DNA from 3 places in the Rossellomorea sp. NS-SX7 genome. Region 3 is predicted to be linked to each of the others. Evidence: riboswitches for the same ligand, from Rfam matches in the RefSeq annotation. Region 3 holds a riboswitch; each other region holds the start of a gene.
What was found. Region 3 has a riboswitch for thiamine pyrophosphate ahead of thiT (energy-coupled thiamine transporter ThiT). Riboswitches for the same ligand answer to the same signal wherever they lie in the genome.

Region 1 (2,325 bases), 1.9 Mb from region 3:
TAGGCTTAAAAAGTGACTTGGCCAGAAAATTGGTCTACAAAGATCCCGAGCAGGCACAAGAGGAATTGAAGGACGTGCAGCAAACAGCCAGAACCGCATTGACAGAGGTTCGTACGATGGTGTCCCAAATGAGGGGGATCCGTTTGGAAGACGAAATCGTGAGGATCAAGCAGATTCTTAAAGCTGCAGATATTCAATTGAGTATTGAAGAAACATCCAGCTTACCCCATACTTCGCTTTTTCTGGAAAATATATTAAGCATGTGTTTAAAAGAAGCGGTCACAAATGTCGTAAAGCATAGTCAGGCAGATACTTGTGAAATAACGATCGATGAATTCGATAATGAATTAACGATAAAGGTAAAGGACAATGGCATTGGTTTGCAAAAGGATCAAGATTTATCGAAAGGAAGCGGATTACGGGGGATGGAAGAGCGGCTTGATTTTGTAAACGGTACGCTCGACATCATTTCTGATAAAGGGACCACACTGATCATGAGGGTTCCTAAAGTAATCAAACAGATAGGGAGGGAATGAAGTGATTCGCATTGTAATTGCAGAAGATCAGCGGATGATGCTGGGAGCATTGGGTTCTTTGCTTAATTTAGAGGATGATTTGGAAGTCGTGGGTAAGGCTAGCAATGGGGAAGAAGCCGTATCACTCGTCCGGCGGCTCCAGCCTGATATCTGTATGATGGATATCGAAATGCCTGAAAAGACCGGCCTGGAAGCAGCGGAAGAATTAAAAGGAGAAGGCTGCAAAGTCATCATCCTGACTACTTTTGCACGCTCAGGATATTTTCAGCGTGCTATTAAAGCCGGTGTCAAGGGATACTTGCTAAAAGACAGCCCGAGTGAGGAACTTGCAAGTTCGATCCGACATGTCATGGAAGGTAAAAGGATTTATGCACCTGAACTGATGGATGATATGTACAGTGAAGAAAACCCTCTGACAGATCGCGAAAAAGAAGTCCTTGAACTTGTGGCAGACGGAAAAAACACAAAAGAAATCGCTGATGAACTTCAGCTGAAAACAGGCACAGTGCGAAACTATATTTCAACGATTCTCGATAAGCTTGAAGTGAAAAATCGAATCGAAGCCATCACTCACTCAAAAGAAAAAGGCTGGTTTAAATAAACCGGTTTTTCTACATGAATTTGAAAAATATGAAATGAGTCAGTTGAATATTTATAAAAAATAAAGTATCAAAATCCCCGTGTTCACTGGTTTTTTTAACCATCCGGGGTATCAATGGCTGTAAAATAAAGATTGACAAGAAAAAATTACATGTTACGATTACATCGAATTCAAAATTACATATGACGATCCACTAGGGGTGCCTTTCATGAAGGCTGAGATTAAAGTGTAACTTTAAGACCCTTTGAACCTGATCTGGTTGAGACCAGCGTAGGGAAGTGGTGTTTGAAGGTTACATATAACTTGTATGATGTACGGCCTTTCAAGCCACTTTCTGTTCGCTCTTTGCGCAATGGAAAGTGGCTTTTTTGTTTCCTTGGATCGTCGTGGAAAAGGAGAGTCAATGATGACATTTTCAAAAGAATTAAGAGAAGATGTGAATGAAATTTGGGAAGCAAGCTTTAATCATCCTTTTGTAAGAGGGATAGGGGACGGCACACTTCCACTTGGTAAATTCCGCTATTATGTGCTGCAGGATGCCTATTATCTATCTCATTTTTCAAGGGTTCAGGCATTGGGAGCCGCTAAAGCACCAGATTTACATACCACCTCAAGAATGGCAGCCCACGCCCAGGGAACGAATGAAGCAGAATTGTCCCTGCATGAGACGTTTTCCGTTCAACTTGGTATCACAGAAGAAGAAAGGAAACAATTTAAGCCTGCTCCGACCGCATATGCGTATACGTCCCATATGTATAGGGCGGCACAATTTGGAGGGCTTCGTGATATCCTCGCTGCGATCCTGCCGTGTTATTGGCTTTACCATGAAGTTGGTGAGCGTCTGAAGCTGTGTTCACCTGATGAGCCCATTTATCGGGAGTGGATAGCCGCTTACGGCGGGGAATGGTTCGGGGAACTGGTGAAAGAGCAAATCAACCGTCTGGACGAGTTGGCTGAAAGAGCTTCAGGTGAAGAAAAATCCCGTATGAAAGAGCTGTTTATGATCAGCAGTATTTACGAGCTTCAATTCTGGGAAATGGCATACTCCATGGAGAAGTGGCCGTTTGAACATGATCTTCTATTACAATCAGGAAAGCTGGTGAAGTAAATGACAAAGTTAAGATTAACGGACATTCTCGTTACGGTTGTCATCTCGATTGGATTTGGTGTCATTTATAAAATTTGGGG
Region 2 (2,325 bases), 1.6 Mb from region 3:
GAGAAAGCCTCGGGAGTGTCATAGCCATATTTATAGGCAAGGTCAATGATCTTCGCATCTGTTGCCAGCAATTCTTCTCCGGCCAATGTTAACCGCCGTCTTCTTATATAGTCACCAACCGTCATTTCTGTCAAAACGGCAAATGTTCTCTGAAAATGAAACGGTGACACATTGGCTTGTTTAGCAATACTGTCAATCGCCAAATCTTCCAATAAATGATTTTCCATGTACTCAATTGCCTTTTGTATTGACTCCACCCATGCCATGGCCTTCAACTCCTTATTGTCATCTTAGCAACTATTAAAAAACGTATCCTGTCAATTTATGCTTTGTTGTGGCAGGTTCGATTCACATATTTACGAATGGATAGCTTTAGTGTAACAAGGTTCTTATTTAGAAGACATTCATTTAGAACATGTTTGATCAAATTTTTTCAATAAATCGGTCCAACGCCAATAACCAGGCGGTTTTTAATCTCAAGAAAGCGGCCTGATTAATGAAGAAACTAATCTCATGTGCCCCTTTTCCCCAGCTCATCCCTTAGTCTCATTTTCCAATTTTTCCTTTTATCTTAATGAAGTCTCATGTATACTGATATCAAATTGAATAGAAATAACTAGGGGAGTCCAATAAGTTGGGCTGAGAGAGAAACACGTTGAAGTTTCTTGACTCTTGGGACCTGATCTGGTTCATACCAGCGTGGGGAAGTTAGCAGCGTCATGATAGTCATACTACTTCTGTATACATATTAGCCGGGTCCAATTATTTATTGGACACCGGCTTTTTTATGTACTTCATTAGCTTTTATTAGCTTTCCACTTGTTGTGTTCTATATCTTGTCCTTACATTCAAAAAAAGGAGAAATTATGTCCATGTCTTCAACTTCACTAAACGAACAAAACATTTCCATTATGTCTAATTTTTCAGGCAGCAAAAAAGTATATGTAACAGGATCTAGACCTGACATTAAGGTTCCAATGCGTGAAATCGGATTAAGCCCGACAACCGGTACGTTCGGAGAAGAGGAAAATCCTCCAGTACGCGTGTATGACACCAGCGGACCTTACACAGACCCAGATTATGATGTCGATATTACAAAAGGTCTTCCTACCCTTCGCAGATCATGGATTCAAGAACGCGGCGATGTGGAGGAATATGATGGCCGTGAAATCAAGCCTGAGGATAATGGGTATAAAGATGAAAACGATCCTCGCACGAATCATAACGTGTTTCCTGGTTTAAAGCGGAAACCGCTACGGGCCCAGAATGGGAAAAATGTTACACAGCTTCATTATGCAAGAAAAGGAATCATCACCCCGGAAATGGAATTTATCGCCATTAGAGAAAATATGAAAGCTGAATTCGTTCGGGATGAAATTGCAAAAGGTCGGGCAATTATTCCTTCTAATATCAACCATCCAGAATCAGAGCCCATGATCATAGGCCGTAACTTTCATGTAAAAATCAATGCGAATATTGGCAACTCTGCGGTTTCATCTTCTATCGAAGAAGAGGTTGAAAAAATGACTTGGGCCACGCGCTGGGGTGCAGATAATATTATGGATCTATCAACAGGGAAAAATATCCACACAACACGCGAATGGATTATTCGTAACTCTGCGGTTCCTGTCGGCACTGTCCCGATTTATCAGGCGCTTGAAAAAGTAAATGGTATTGCTGAAGATCTTACCTGGGAGGTTTACCGTGATACCTTAATTGAACAGGCAGAGCAAGGTGTTGATTACTTCACCATTCATGCTGGTGTTCTTTTGCGATATGTCCCGTTAACAGCTAAACGTTTGACAGGTATTGTATCCCGCGGTGGGTCCATCATGGCACAGTGGTGTCTGCACCACCATAAAGAAAGTTTCTTATATACTCACTTTGAAGAAATCTGCGAAATCATGAAATCGTATGATATTGCATTTTCTCTAGGAGATGGTTTGCGTCCCGGATCTATTGCAGATGCAAACGATGAAGCGCAGTTTGCAGAATTAGAGACTCTTGGAGAGCTGACAAAAATTGCGTGGGAGCATGATGTACAGGTGATGATTGAGGGTCCGGGGCACGTACCGATGCACATGATTAAAGAAAATATGGATAAACAACTGGAAGTATGTCAGGAAGCTCCATTCTACACACTCGGACCTCTTACGACTGATATTGCTCCTGGTTATGATCACATTACATCTGCTATTGGAGCTGCAATGATTGGCTGGTATGGGACAGCGATGCTTTGTTATGTCACACCAAAAGAACATTTAGGTTTACCGAACAGAGATGACGTCCGTGTAGGGGTTGTCACGTATAAAATTGCTGCACATG
Region 3 (2,325 bases):
GCAAACTTCCATTATGTCATACCTTCGTATCATTTTAGCTTCCATTTGAACCTCTCCGTACTATCGTTTTTTGAATAGGTCTAGTTTATAGGAAAAACGTGCCTGTAAGCAATGAGGAGTGGGAATTAATTTTGATTTGTGGATGGTTGAGGGGATATGAGCGATTGTTTGACCTATGCGGGGGGTGGATAAGAGCGTTGGTGTAGGTGGGCCTGGATAGTTAATCGCCCCGACCTTAATTTTATCTGCCATTTTTTTGATTTATCTGCCGATATTTCGATTTATCGTCCATTTTTTATTTTTATCTGCCGTTTATTTATTTTATCTGCCAAATTCTCAGTATATCTGCCATTCTTCAAATTCCCACAAATATCGCATTCCCATCGTCCCTCTTTTACAATGACAATCTGCATCAACTGAATTCACATCCATTTTTCCCCACAAAAAAACCGACTCCCGGAGGAATCGGCTTATTTTATATAATCATGAAGCTTTCCGCTGGTCATTCCCTACTGAAACACCCTGCCTGACTAACCGTGGGGCAGTCGCAATTAAAGGAACCAGAACGACCGAACATAATAATGCGGAACCGAGCATCGTTACCCCGTTTGCAAAAAGTGAGAATAGAACCGGCGACATGCCTTCCGGAGCATACTCTTTGAAGAAGATGAAGCCCGCGATGAAATGCCAGAAATAACGGGCAAAACTTCCGGCAACCGTTGCCACGACAATCCATATATACAGTTTGGTTTTATTCTCGGAACGCAATGATTGCTGGATGCGTTGAACAAAGAGACCTGCAAATCCAATGAAGGTAAATGCAATAAAGTACTCGATGATCATTTGTACTGGCGTGACGATCCATGCATTGCCGAGCGCTACTTGCAGCACTCCCCACACAAATCCGGCCAATAGGCTTGCTTTAAATCCTCTGCGGAACGCCAAAATGAAAATCGGCACCATCGAGAACGAAATCGAGATACTCGGTGACAGATCGATCGACGGAAGCAAATCAAGGATAATCGCAAAAGCGGCCATCAATGCAGCTTCAATCAATACTACTAAACGTAAAGATTTCATAAAAAAATCTCCCCTTTTTTTGTAAACGAAACCATAAGGGAGAGTCAGCAAATTCAAATAGACATAGTGATCCTATCTATCTTCCACATTCCTACGCTAGTACTAACTAACAGGTTCAAAGGGTCAGAACAGGCAGTGCCGTTCAATCTCAGCTTATCGCTCCCCTTGTGGTCACGTTTATTAAATTATCATTTCAGAACATATTATACACGAAAATGTAAGATAGTAAAAGAATTGCGGGCATGAAATTGAAGGTGACGGATCAGGGACTTTCATTAAGCGGGTCGTGCAGGATGATGACCGGCATTGACTTGGGGGCAACCATGAAACCATAGACTCTGCCTTCTTTATCTTTGTAAGCAACAGAGTAATCCCCGAATTGCGGAGAAAACTCCACGTCCTCGTATTTGAGATCCAGATGGTTGTACTTCCAGCCTACATACAGCTTTGTGGCAGCGCGTGCAGTAAGGTGTTGAACAGTCGTAATCTGATTGGCGGCAATAAATAGTATAATGGCGGCGATCGAAATGATTACTTTACTTGCTCTGGACAGCCTCAGCATCAATTCCTCTCCTTTCCCGGATATCAATCAGAATATTCCGTATATTATCTCTATTATATACCTATTCACTAGGACATGACAAAAGAGCTTTTTTTTAAAAGAGTTTTTTCAAATATTTTTACTAATCAGGTATAAATCCTGCACTCCATCAGCCGCCATGATCGTGGTATATATGCCAACACTCTCTTCCCTATTATTTTCTGCCCGCCAAAAAGAGCTGCCAAGATGACAGCTTTCGTCCCAAATCGATGTTATCCTGCAGCCTTTTAAACAATCGTTTAACTCTAAAAACCCTTTCACCATAAGCCTTCAGAGTTCTTAATCAAACGTTTGTTTAATCCTCAAGCATCGTAACCAGTCTTGACAATCCGCTGTTCAATTCATCGATCGGGACGAATCGTGCTTTCCTCATCATTTCTTTCCCTTCTACAAAGACGATGATTACGGGTACCGTAAAAATCGAGTACTCTCCCGCGATTGCAGGTATTTCATCGGCATCCGCGTGAACGGCCGAAACGCCGGGATACTTTTTCAAGACTTCCTCTACTTGGGGCAGTAAAGCATGGCACACCGAACAATTTGGCCTTGAGATATATAAGAGAACCATTCTTTCTTCTTCAATCGTATGTTTAATAGCTTCCAGAGTATGGTGTTCTTTCACTTTCAATCCCCTTTCCTATTCT

Region 1: it holds a riboswitch for thiamine pyrophosphate, as region 3 does, so the genes downstream of both, tenA (thiaminase II) here and thiT (energy-coupled thiamine transporter ThiT) in region 3, are expected to answer to the same signal.
Region 2: it holds a riboswitch for thiamine pyrophosphate, as region 3 does, so the genes downstream of both, thiC (phosphomethylpyrimidine synthase ThiC) here and thiT (energy-coupled thiamine transporter ThiT) in region 3, are expected to answer to the same signal.

The regions. Positions count from the first base shown of each region.
Region 1 is NZ_CM128249.1:2,013,393-2,015,717, reverse strand. It holds gene ACUXV2_RS10005 (sensor histidine kinase) at 1-536, shown strand, start outside; gene ACUXV2_RS10000 (response regulator) at 538-1,137, shown strand; TPP riboswitch at 1,323-1,431, shown strand; gene tenA (thiaminase II) at 1,544-2,245, shown strand; gene ACUXV2_RS09990 (ECF transporter S component) at 2,246-2,325, shown strand, end outside.
Region 2 is NZ_CM128249.1:1,737,438-1,739,762, reverse strand. It holds gene ACUXV2_RS08515 (AraC family transcriptional regulator) at 1-266, opposite strand, end outside; TPP riboswitch at 609-723, shown strand; gene thiC (phosphomethylpyrimidine synthase ThiC) at 873-2,325, shown strand, end outside.
Region 3 is NZ_CM128249.1:133,742-136,066, reverse strand. It holds gene ACUXV2_RS00640 (threonine/serine exporter family protein) at 1-45, opposite strand, end outside; gene thiT (energy-coupled thiamine transporter ThiT) at 484-1,080, opposite strand; TPP riboswitch at 1,152-1,256, opposite strand; gene ACUXV2_RS00630 (hypothetical protein) at 1,343-1,642, opposite strand; gene ACUXV2_RS00625 (thioredoxin family protein) at 1,977-2,303, opposite strand.